3 regions of the Cellvibrio sp. ARAG 10.3 genome follow, and region 3 is predicted to be linked to each of the others. Evidence: predicted binding sites of a transcription regulator. Region 3 holds the regulator's gene; each other region holds the start of a gene.
What was found. The regulator FNR, encoded in region 3, switches genes on or off when oxygen is low (the NO sensors DNR and NnrR bind a similar motif). The targets are predictions, from matches to a motif close to TTGATNNNNATCAA.
Positions count from the first base shown of each region.

Region 1: a site for FNR is predicted at 2,567-2,580, ahead of hemN (oxygen-independent coproporphyrinogen III oxidase). Genes of this name have one in related genera too.
Region 2: a site for FNR is predicted at 2,583-2,596, ahead of ccoN (cytochrome-c oxidase, cbb3-type subunit I). Genes of this name have one in related genera too.

Region 1 is NZ_JBPYCU010000018.1:58,371-62,575, reverse strand. It holds partial or broken gene ACSV5M_RS18195 (outer membrane beta-barrel protein) at 1-2,456, shown strand, start outside; gene hemN (oxygen-independent coproporphyrinogen III oxidase) at 2,655-4,058, shown strand.
Region 2 is NZ_JBPYCU010000027.1:17,648-21,852, reverse strand. It holds gene ccoP (cytochrome-c oxidase, cbb3-type subunit III) at 1-188, opposite strand, end outside; gene ACSV5M_RS20690 (cbb3-type cytochrome oxidase subunit 3) at 191-391, opposite strand; gene ccoO (cytochrome-c oxidase, cbb3-type subunit II) at 394-1,005, opposite strand; gene ccoN (cytochrome-c oxidase, cbb3-type subunit I) at 1,017-2,465, opposite strand; gene ACSV5M_RS20675 (argininosuccinate synthase) at 2,769-3,986, opposite strand.
Region 3 is NZ_JBPYCU010000019.1:85,814-90,018, reverse strand. It holds gene ACSV5M_RS18705 (DUF502 domain-containing protein) at 1-455, opposite strand, end outside; gene ACSV5M_RS18700 (glutaminyl-peptide cyclotransferase) at 524-1,354, shown strand; gene ACSV5M_RS18695 (cold-shock protein) at 1,439-1,645, opposite strand; gene fnr (fumarate/nitrate reduction transcriptional regulator Fnr) at 2,038-2,796, shown strand; gene ACSV5M_RS18685 (DUF4202 domain-containing protein) at 2,810-3,409, shown strand; gene ACSV5M_RS18680 (SirB2 family protein) at 3,452-3,829, shown strand; gene ACSV5M_RS18675 (hypothetical protein) at 4,100-4,205, shown strand, end outside.

The DNA.
Region 1 (4,205 bases), on a different contig from region 3:
GCAACGACTTTGCCGACCTGGACGGCGACGGTACACCCGATTACCGCGATACCGACAATGACAACGACGGCATCTCTGACGAGGACGAAGGGCGTGCGACCAACCGCGATAGCGATGGTGATGGCATCCCTGACTACCTTGACCTCGACAGTGACAACGACGGCTTGCTGGATGTATTGGAAGGTAGCAGCGACTCGGATGGTGACGGTTTGCCGGATTACCGCGACAACGACAGCGATAACGACGGCATTCCGGATTACATCGAAGCGCCGCTGGGCGTGAAGCTGACCGGTAGCGACGCCGATAAGGATGGCATTGACGATGCGCTGGATGTGGACCTGACGGGTGGTACAGATCTGAACAATAACGGTATCGATGACGCCTACGAGCCGCGTGATACAGACGGTGACGGCATCCCCGATTACCGCGATCCGGATAGCGATGGCGACGGTATCCCGGACCGCCTGGAAGCCGACATGATCCCGCTTAGCGGCATGGACAGTGACCACGACGGTATTGATGATTTCCTTGATGTAGACCAGACCGCAGGTACTGATCTGAACGGTGACGGTATCGACGATGACTTTATGCCGACCGACACCGACGGTGACAGCCTGCCGGATTACCTCGACCCCGATAGCGATAACGACGGTATTGCAGACGGTGTTGAAGGCGGTGCGAGTGGCCTCGATAGCGACAACGATGGTATTGACGATGCCTTCGATGTTGATCAAACCGGTGGCACTGATGCCAATGGCGACGGGATTGATGACACAGCCCGACTGCGCGACAGCGATGGTGATGGCATCCCTGATCTGCGCGATCTGGACAGTGACAACGACGGCATCTACGACGTGGTGGAAGCTGGCCTGCCCGATGACAATTGGGATGGCCTGGCCGATGGTGGCGTGATAACTCACACGCCGCGTGACCGCGACGGTGACGGAATCCCGGATCATCTGGATCTGGACAGCGATAACGACGGCACGAATGATGTGGTTGATGCTGGCTTCGGACGCTTCGATGAAGACGAAGACGGGCGTATCGACAACACCACCGACGTGGATCGCGACGGTATTCCCGATGTGGTGGATTATGAAATCGGCAGCTTCGGCGGCAGTCTCGACAGCGACGGTGATGGTATACCCGATGCCCTGGACCTGGACGACGACAACGACGGTATCCCGGACTGGGTTGAGAACGGCTTCAGCTCTCCCGACCAGGTCGGCCCGGATCGCGATACCGATGGTGACGGTATCCCGGATCGCCTGGATCTGGATAGCGACAATGACGGGATTCCCGATCTTGTCGAAAGCGGATTGCGTTTCCTGAACGATGCAGATGGTGATGGGCGGATCGACAACCTCGGCGACAGCGACGGCAACGGTCTGCATGACGCTATCGATCTATTGCTCGGCGCGCTCGACACCGACGGCGACGGCACGCCGGACTTCCAGGATCTCGACAGCGATGGCGACGGTATCTGGGATTTAATTGAAGCCGGTGTATCGCGCCAACTGGATCTCAACAATGACGGTCGCATTGATGTGTTTGTTGACATTGACCGCGACGGCATTGCTGACAGCGTGGACGCGGCGGTAGCCAATGGTGTGTCTGCACCCAGATTAGTCATTCGCGATACAGACGGTGACGGCATCCCGGATTATCTGGACCTGGACAGCGACAACGATGGCTTCACCGATGACAAGGAGAACGGTGACTTTGATAACGATGGTATTCCTGATAACGAACAGGATACCGGTGAACTGAAAACAGCAGTAAAAGGATCAGGCGCTATGAACTTGTGGTTGCTGACCCTGTTGGGTCTGTCAGGTGTCGTAAGACAAGCCGTGCACCACCGTCGCCGTACGGCGGCGTTGGTGGTGGCGAGTGGGCTTGGCGTCTTGCCCGCTGCCCAGGCAGCGGCGGATGACTGTGCAGCTGGCGGTTATGAGCTTTCGCGTTGCTGGTATGCCGGTTTGGGTGTGGGTGCGGCGCACCTCAACCCGGAAGGACGTGTGAACGGCTGGGGCACCGACGGTGCCGGTAGCCTTGGGATGGAAGTGCACCTCGGTCAGTTCGTCGCGCCGGCGTGGTTTTGGGAACTCAAGTACACCGACGCCGGTGAAGCGGAATTGGGCAACCTTAATCCTGCACTGGATGAGGAAATCAGCGATGCGGCGATCCGCTACAAGATTCCCTCGTTGATGGTCGGTTATGTGGTGTGGAGCGATGTGGTGGATGTGTATGTGAAAGCGGGCATGTCTTCCATTGAAACCAAAGCCAACGACAACCGCATCGGGCAACGCAAACAAACCTCAACCCAATTTGCGTTGGGAGCAGGGGTGCAATATGCATTGCCCGATTTACCTTGGTTGGTGAATATTTCTTTCGACAGCTACGACCAGGATGCGAGGATGTTTACCTTGGGCGTATCTCGTCGCTTCGCTTGGTAACCCACTACAATGACCGTCAGACTCTAGCGGCGGAATAACCACGAAAATGCCATCCCTTGATGGCATTTTCTTTTTTAATCAGACACTTTTGTGGGGACGGCGATAATCAATTGATTCAGATCAATCCGCCTTTGCTGCAATTTGTTAGCCTGCCATTGTTCAAAAGACGAACCTCCGATGCATGCACTTGAGGCTCACATGCCGCCATTTTATTCTCCCGATAACGTCCCGCTCAGTTGGAACCCGACGCTTATCAGCCAATACGATTTAGCCGGCCCGCGTTACACTTCTTATCCTACCGCGCCACAATTCAGTGAGACTTTTTCTGAGTCGGATTTTGCGGCAGCGGTGGAGCGCAGTAATGCCAGCCAGCGACCTCTGTCGCTGTATTTTCATATTCCATTTTGCGACACCTTGTGTTTCTACTGCGGTTGCAACAAGGTGGTCACGCACAACAAAAGCCGCGCAGAACCGTACTTGCGCCGTGTTGAAAAAGAAATGGCCATGCAGGCGCAGTGGTTTGATACCGGGCGCCCGGTCAAACAATTACATTGGGGCGGCGGTACGCCAACCTTTATCAGCGATGACGAAATGGCCTGGTTGATGGCTGCTACCCAGCGGCACTTCAATCTGGTGGATGATGACTCGGGTGAATACGCCATTGAGATTCATCCCGGTCGGGTCAGCGCGAATACCATGAAACATCTGCGCAAACTGGGTTTCAACCGCGTCAGCATGGGCGTGCAGGATTTTGACCTGCGCGTGCAAAAAGCGGTGAACCGCTACAACACCCTGGAAGATGTCAGCGCGCTGGTCAATGCGTTGCGCGTGCAGGCTTATCATTCCATCAGCATGGACCTGATTTACGGTTTACCCCTGCAAACACCACAGAGCTTTTCGATCACGCTGAACAAGGTGATAGAGCTATCGCCTGACCGACTATCCTTGTTCAACTACGCCCATTTGCCACATTTATTCAAAAGCCAGGCGTTGATCAAAGACAGCGATTTGCCTTCGCCGCAACAAAAACTCGATATTCTGGCGATGTCGATCGAAACATTGCAAAACGCCGGTTATGTGTACGTGGGCATGGATCACTTTGCCAAACCGGATGACAGCCTGGTACAGGCGCAGCGGGCAGGGGTGTTACAGCGCAATTTCCAGGGTTACTCCACCCACGGTGATTGCGATCTCCTGGCTTTTGGTGTGTCATCAATCAGCGCCTTCGGTGGCGTGTACGTGCAGAATGCCAAACTGGTTGAGCTGTACCAGCAATTAATTGATGCAGACAAACCGGCCTCGGTGCGCGGCTTCACCTTGAGCGATGAAGATCATCTACGGCAGTTTGTGATCAATCAGTTGATCTGCCATTTCTATCTCGATTTTGATCAGGTACAGCAACGCTTTGGTGTCAATCCAGCGGTTCACTTCGCCACAGAATTGGCTGAGCTTGTACCGATGGTGGAAGATGGGCTATTGACCCTGAGCGATAAAGGGATTCAGGTACACAACACGGGACGATTGCTGATCCGGCGTGTGTGTATGGTATTTGATGAATACCTGAACAGCGGCAGCGGGATTCGTTACTCAAAAGTGATCTGACATGACAGGGAAAACGTTTATGGGGTGAAGCTAAAACTGAGAAAAATTTACAGTTGTTTACCTTTATACGGGATGCTTTTGATTGCTAACGGATTGTTTTTAGGGAATCCTCACGGACGAATTCCCACCCAGTATGTGTAACCCTAG
Region 2 (4,205 bases), on a different contig from region 3:
ATGAACCACCAACGCGGCAAGGGGTTGTCATACTCCTCAATGCCGTCGTAGACGTGACCGGTAGTTTTGTTTTCTTCTTCGTCCTGATCGCTTACCGCTACCTTGCGGTTGGCCAACAGGACCCACAACACCAACGCCAGGTTGGTGAGGGTCAAGCCAATAATCCAAAGGTTCCAGAATGTACCCATAATCAATTCCGCCTGTCTGAATCATCACCGGGATGATCGTTCTGCTCGTGTTCTTTGCCCGTCGCGTCATCATCGGCAAAGGGCAGTTTGGCATCTTCTTCAAAGCGCTTTTTGCGCTTGGGGGCAAAGGCCCACCAGCACACGCCGAAGAAAGCGACCATCACCAATACTGTAGAAATTGCGCCGAGAGTGCCTGCGTCCATCATCAACGTTTCTCTTTCAGGAGCGTGCCCAGTTGCTGCAAGTACGCCACCAGCGCATCCATCTCGGATACACCTTTTACGGCCGCTTCAGCGCCAGCGATGTCGTCCTCTGTATAGGGGACACCAACGCGGCTCAGTGCACGCATCTTGGCGGCGGTGTGTTTGCCATCCAGGATGTTGTCGTACAACCAGGGGAACGCCGGCATATTGGATTCCGGCACGACGATGCGCGGATTGAACAGGTGCACCTTGTGCCAGTCGTCGGAGTAACGGCCGCCGACGCGGGCCAGGTCTGGACCGGTACGCTTGGAGCCCCACAGGAAGGGGTGCTCGTAAACCGATTCACCCGCAACCGAATAGTGGCCGTAACGCTCTACTTCGGCACGCAAGGGACGAACCATCTGCGTGTGGCACACGTGGCAACCTTCGCGGATGTAGATATCCCGACCTTCCAGCACCAGCGCCGGCAGAGGTTTCAAACCTTCCACGGGGGTGGTGGTTTCTTTCAGGAAGAACTGCGGCACGATCTGCGTCAGGCCGCCGAAGCTGATGGCGATGATGACCAGCACGGTCATCAGGCCAATATTCTTTTCTACTATGTCATGACCTTTCATCGAATATCCCCTTACGCCGCCTGAGTCGCCGGATCAGCCGGAATCACTTCAGGCTCCGGTGTTTTGGCTGTGCGGTACGCGTTATAGGCCATCAAAAACATACCCGCCAGGAACACGGCACCGCCGAGGAAGCGCACGAAGTAACCGGGGTAGCTGGCTTGTACGGCTTCAACAAAGCTGTAGGTCAAGGTGCCGTCGGCGTTGAATGCGCGCCACATCAAACCTTGCATGATGCCGTTGACCCACATGGACGCGATGTACAACACCGTGCCGATAGTCGCCAACCAGAAGTGAATGTTGATCAAGCGAACGCTGTACATCTCTTTGCGACCGAACAGGATCGGCAACAGATGGTATATGGAACCGATAGAGATCATCGCCACCCAGCCCAGGGCGCCGGAGTGAACGTGACCGATGGTCCAGTCAGTATTGTGCGACAGCGCGTTAACTGTCTTGATGGACATCATCGGGCCTTCAAAGGTAGACATACCGTAGAAAGACAAGGACACCACCAGGAAGCGTAAGGTCGGGTCGGTGCGCAGCTTATGCCAGGCACCGGACAGGGTCATAATGCCGTTGATCATGCCTCCCCAACTGGGTGCCAGCAGGATCAGGGACATCACCATACCCAGGCTTTGCGCCCAGTCCGGCAGGGCCGAGTAATGCAAGTGGTGCGCACCGGCCCAGATGTAAATAGAGATCAATGCCCAGAAGTGCACGATAGACAACTGATAGGAATATACCGGGCGGCCCGCCTGCTTGGGCACAAAGTAATACATCATGCCGAGGAAGCCGGCGGTCAGGAAGAAGCCCACCGCGTTGTGGCCATACCACCACTGCACCATGGCATCGGCCGCGCCGGCGTAGGCAGAGTAGGACTTCATGAAATATGCCGGCGTAAATGCGCTGTTGACGATATGCAATACAGCAACGGTAAGAATAAACCCGCCGTAGAACCAGTTAGCCACGTAGATATGGTCAGTCTTGCGTTTCACGATAGTACCGAAAAACACAATCGCGTAACTCACCCACACAATCGCAATTAAAATGTCGATCGGCCACTCCAGCTCAGCGTATTCCTTGGAGGTGGTGTAACCCAGCGGCAGGGTAATCACGGCGAGCACAATCACCAGTTGCCAACCCCAGAAGGTAAACGGCACCAACCAGCCACCGAACAAACGGGTCTGACAGGTTCGCTGGACCACATAATAGGAAGTTGCAAATAACGCACAGCCACCGAACGCAAATATCACGGCGTTGGTGTGCAGCGGACGCAGCCGGCCAAAATGGGTGTAGGGTTGAAAGATGTCGTTTAATTCCGGCCAAAACAACTGGGCCGCAATCAGCACACCAACTCCCATACCGACCACACCCCAAACGATGGTCATGATGGAGAATTGGCGCACGACATTGTAATCATAGACCGGATGGTCAGTGGCTACTGCCGGATTACTACTCATAGGACATTCCCGATGCGATAAAGAAAAGGGTTACGTTCAAGAAAAGAAGATGTATCAACCGCACCAAGGCGCCCCCTTTCCGGGGCGTCATTGTGCGTAAAAGAGAAGTTACCGATATTGATCCTGATCAAGTTGAATCCCCGGGATAACGCTCCGTTAATAACTGATCCGTCACTGATGGCGCGACAGCGGATAAAGCAGACACTTTAGCGCGTGCAGGGCGACATCAAACTGCCCAAAATATATACAGTGTAGAGCAGCATTTAAAAAATGCTGCTCTTACCGCGTGGTAAACCCAAAGAATTAACGCAGTGTGCGACCTTTGTTAGCCGCAATGCGCATACGCAGTGCATTCAGCTTGATAAAGCCTTCTGCATCTTTTTGATTGTAAGCACCGGCATCGTCCTCGAAGGTCGCAACCTTTTCATCGAACAGGCTGTCCGCCGAGCGGCGACCAACCACATGCACAGCACCTTTATATAATTTCACCCGCACATCACCGTTAACAAATTGCTGCGATTCGTCGATAGCAGTTTGCAGCATCTTGCGCTCCGGGCTCCACCAGTAGCCGTTGTAGATCATCTCGGCGTAGCGCGGCATTAAGCTGTCTTTCAAATGTGCGACTTCGCGGTCCAGGGTGATGGATTCAATCGCGCGGTGGGCACGCAGCATGATGGTGCCACCGGGGGTTTCATAGCAGCCGCGAGACTTCATACCGACGTAACGGTTTTCCACGATGTCCAGACGACCCACACCGTTTTCGCCACCCAGTTTGTTGAGGGTTGCCAGTACGGTTGCCGGGGACATGCGCTCGCCATTAATAGCCACAACATCACCTTTTTCATAGGTAAGGTCGATGTAAGTCGCTTTGTCCGGCGCGGCTTCCGGAGAAACGCTCCAGCGCCACATATCTTCTTCAGCTTCGGTCCAGGGATTTTCCAGAACACCGCCTTCATATGAGATGTGCAACAGGTTGGCATCCATGGAATAGGGAGATTTCTTTTTCTTGTTGAAATCCACCGGAATGTTGTTCTTCTCGCAGTAAGCCATCAGCGTCTCACGGGAGGTCAAATCCCACTCACGCCAGGGCGCGATCACTTTAATACCCGGCTTAAGTGCGTAGGCACCCAGCTCAAAACGTACCTGGTCGTTACCCTTACCGGTCGCGCCGTGGGAGATGGCATCAGCACCGACTTCATTGGCAATTTCGATCAAGCGCTTGGCGATCAACGGACGGGCAATGGAGGTACCCAAGAGGTACTCACCTTCATAGATGGTATTGGCGCGGAACATGGGGAACACGAAATCGCGCACGAATTCTTCACGCAGGTCATCAATATAGATTTGCTTCACGCCCAGGGCCTGGGCTTTGGCGCGGGCGGGTTCTACTTCTTCACCCTGGCCGATATCGGCCGTGAATGTCACCACTTCGCAGTTGTAGTTTTCTTGCAGCCATTTGACGATTACAGACGTATCAAGGCCGCCGGAGTAGGCCAGAACCACTTTCTTGATGGATGACATAGGAAGCTCCCGCGAGACGAACTATTGGAGAATGAGGACCTGTACGGCGCGAAAACCAGCACCGAATCAGCGCGCGGGATTGTACTCGCAAAAAGGACAAATTCCCACCGCCCTGTAACGGGTTTACCCATTTTTTGTGTGGATATGTTTCATTTAGCAACGATTCTCAGTAAACCAAGCGTTTACCTCCCGGATATCCGGGCGCACACTAGCGATCAC
Region 3 (4,205 bases):
ACCCCCGCCGCGCGCCCCATGATGTACGCACGACACACCTGCCCCTTCAACAATGAGGCATTACTCTCGCCCCCTAACAATTGCGAAATAATTTCCCGGATGGTTTTGTAGCCTGGAGCCAGCTTGGTCAACCAGGCGTCCAAACGCTCGTGTAATAAACGCCCCACGTTGGTTTTAATTAACAAGCCAATCACAAAGAAGGTGCTCAGCACAATAATGATGGCGAGGATATCCGCCATGTATTTGGCCAATGGTGTGATACTCACCAACCAGCCACTCAGGGGGCTGATGATCCCGGTGATAAAGTTAAACAGCCACTCCAGCAGGAACAGAAAAATCACAAACGGCAGCACCACCATAAAGCCGCCAAGTAACGTAAACCCGATAAAGGATTGAAGCCGCTGGGCTCCGGTGCGCTGTCTTAAATAGTCGCGAAACGCCTGGATTTTCTGCATACGTTTTACTCTGAGGGTTTCCCTGTCACAATAAGCGCCGAATAAGCGCATAAAAGGTTGATTACACCGTGAAAAACATCTTCTTGTTTTGTTGGCTATTTTGCCTGAGCGGGCCACTGATGGCTAATGCCGGGGCCACGGTATCACATACACCCGATGTGGTTCATTTTGATTACCAGATACTGGCCCAACGTTCACACAAAACCACCCTGTTTACGCAAGGGCTGGTGCTGGATGGCAATACCTTCTACGAAAGCAGCGGCCTGTATGGCCAATCCATGCTGGTCAGCTACCCCCGTGAAGAGTCCGCCAACAAATGGGCTCAACTCACCGCCAACTTCACCCAAAAAGACAAATTACCGGATCGCTATTTTGCCGAAGGCCTGGCATTACTCGATGACAAACTGTATCTGCTCACCTGGCAGGAAGGAACGGTGTTTGTTTATGACCGCACCACCTTCGCGGTCCTTGATCGCTGGCGCTACAGCGGCGAAGGCTGGGGGCTCACACACAATGGCGAACAATTGATCCGCAGCGATGGCAGTGAACATCTGCACTTTCATTCACCAGAAGATTTTAGTCTGGAAAAGACCCTTGATGTGCAGGAATCGGGGCGACCGGTTCAACGATTAAATGAGCTTGAATTTATTGCGGGGTATGTGTGGGCCAATATCTGGCATGAGAATCGTTTGGTACAGATTGATCCAGCAACAGGCAGCGTGGTCGGCTCAGTGGATCTCACAGCACTCACCGCACAAGTGGATATCGATTCCAGCGAGAGCGTATTGAATGGGATCGCCTATGATGCGGAACGTGATGGGATGTGGGTAACGGGTAAAAAATGGCCAAGCATGTATCTGATAAAACTGATAAAGCCGGCAGAGGAATCGTCCGAATAACTGCGTAATACCGTAGAAAAAACCTTACCGCAGAAACAACAAAGCCGCATCGAAATGCGGCTTTGAGTACATCAGTCGTACAACTTAGAGACCGATTACGTTTTCAGCTTGCGGGCCTTTTTGGCCTTGCTTAACGTCGAACTCTACTTTCTGACCTTCGGCCAGGGTTTTGAAACCTGAACCGCTGATAGCGCTGTAGTGAACAAAAACGTCCTGACCAGCATCGCTCTCGATGAAACCGAAACCTTTAGACTCGTTGAACCACTTAACAGTACCAGTACTTTTAGACATAAAAAACCTCAATGCTCTGAGTAAATTAAAAATTGCCACCTTGGCATCTGTGCTGACTGATCACATCTTACTTATGAAGAACAAAACGAGGTTGCTAATAGATGTACTGCTAGAACAACGATGTACCATAAATAATGCTGCATGTTTGCCAGCCGAGGCACTATATACCCGAGTTAAAGCCCAAGTAAAGCCCTGTTTAATACGCTGCGTTAGCCTGCACACTGAGCGTCGCAAGACGACACACGGGGGCATCAATTTGTCACATTTTTACCCGTGTGCGACGCAAAAGACTTGATAAACCTTAGCGGAGCGCGGTGTAGCTATTTACCCCATCTGCCAAAGCTGCAACAATTGGGCGCATTTACAGGCCACATCCGCTCGGGGGTTTCGCCATGATCCACGTCCATGTCGTAGATTCCGCTCCCACCGTTTCGCATTGCGCGCATGACAAAAGAGTTTCCTGTGGTAACTGCCGCCTCAATACCTTGTGTCTTCCTATCAGTTTACATATCGATGATATCGACCGCCTGAACGACATTGTCCAGCGCAGCAAACCTTTGCAAAAAGGCGAGTATTTGTATCGCGCCAATGATCGTTTCCTTTCCCTGTTTGCTGTTCGATCAGGCGCGGTAAAGGCCATTACGTTGAGCGATCACGGCGAAGAACAAGTCACTGGTTTTTATTTACCCGGCGAAGTCGTAGGTATGGAAGGTTTGGCGGAGGAGCGTTACTCCAACTCCGTTATCGCCCTGGAAACCGCCTCTATTTGTGAAATCCCGTTTCATCGTGTGGAAGAATTGAGCACGAAGATTCCCTCACTGCAACGCCACCTCTTTCAATTGATGAGCCGAGAGATTAATCACGATCAGCAAATTATTACGTTGCTGAGTAAAAGTACGGCAGAGCAGCGCATTGCGACACTCTTGTTGAGTATCTCCACTCGCAATCATCGTCGGCACCTGTCAGCCACCTCATTTTCCTTGCCGATGTCACGCACGGACATCGGTAATTTCCTCGGCCTGACCATTGAAACCGTCAGCCGCGTCTTTACGCGCCTGCAAAAGCAAGGCATCCTTGAGGTCAATCGCAAGGACATCATGATCAATGATGTCGATGAACTGCGCAGTGTCGCCAACGGTACCGAACAATGATTTAAGGAATTCCATGAGCCCCGCCGAACAGCTCCAGGCTACCCTGGCTGATTTTGATACAGCCAACCAGCAAGACCCGAATCACGAGATCGTTAATGGCAAGGCCGTCCCCAAAGAATGGATCTACGGTGTGCGGATGAGTGAACAGCTCGAGCGCTTTTGTCCGAATGCCTCCATTACCCTGCAGCTGGCCGCCCGCTGCCAACACATCTGCCGCTGGAAAATTCCGCGCAGCGATTACCCCATGGATCGCCAGGGCTATAAACGCTGGCGCAGCGATCTGGCGCAATTCCACGGTGAAACCGCAGCCGTTATCATGCGCAACAACGGCTATGACGAGGTTGATATCCAACGGGTCAAGGATCTGTTGCTAAAGCGCGGATTAAAACGCGATGACGAGGTACAGGCATTGGAGGACGTGATCTGCCTGGTGTTTCTGGAATATTACCTCGAAGAATTTGCAGCCAAGCACGACGAAGAAAAACTCATCGATATCATCCGCAAAACCTGGAACAAGATGTCGCCCGCCGGACATGAAGCCGCTTTGCGCCTACCCCTGTCGGAGGCGATGTTGCAATTGGTCACCAAAGCCCTGAATACCGGGAATCACTGATAACCTCACCCTGTATAACAACCATAAAACGGAAACCCGCTCATGTACCTGATGCTTAAACATCTCCATATGACCATGGCTGCCCTTTCATTCCTGGGCTTTTTTATTCGCGGTATCTGGATGTGGCGACAATCGCCCTGGCTGCACAAAAAACTGGTCAAAATTCTGCCACATATTATCGATACCCTGTTGCTGATCAGCGCCTTTGCGCTCGCGGGTGTGTTGCGCTATTCCCCGGGGGATCATCCGTGGCTGATGACCAAGATCGTCCTGCTGGTGGTGTATATCGTGCTGGGGGTTATCGCGTTTAAAAATCCCAATCCGGTGGTACGAAAATGCAGCTGGATCTTGGCGATGGCCGTGTTCCTCTACATTGTCAGTGTGGCGATCAGTAAAAATCCGCTTGGCTTTTTCGGCTGATGCGAAGGGCTTAAGCGCCGCTTGAGGCGGCGCATTATTACGCTTTCCACTATAAGAATTGGGGAAAACCAATCAGTTTATTATTAATAAAGTGATTTTTATAGCCGAAGCTTGACGCGCCAACCAAAGTGATCTATATCACACACAGGCGTTGGAACCTTGAAATAGCAATAACTAAATATATTCGGCGACCCTACTATGAAAAAAACACTGCTCTCTTTGTACCTTGTTCTGATTGCACCCTTTGCCTTTGCATGCGACGAAACCTGTATGCGTGACAAAGTCATGGCGGAGCATGATATTAAATTTCCAGCTTATCTGGATTCCAAATACTGCAAGACCACCTCTGTGGATTTCCTGGTGAACTCCCGTAAAA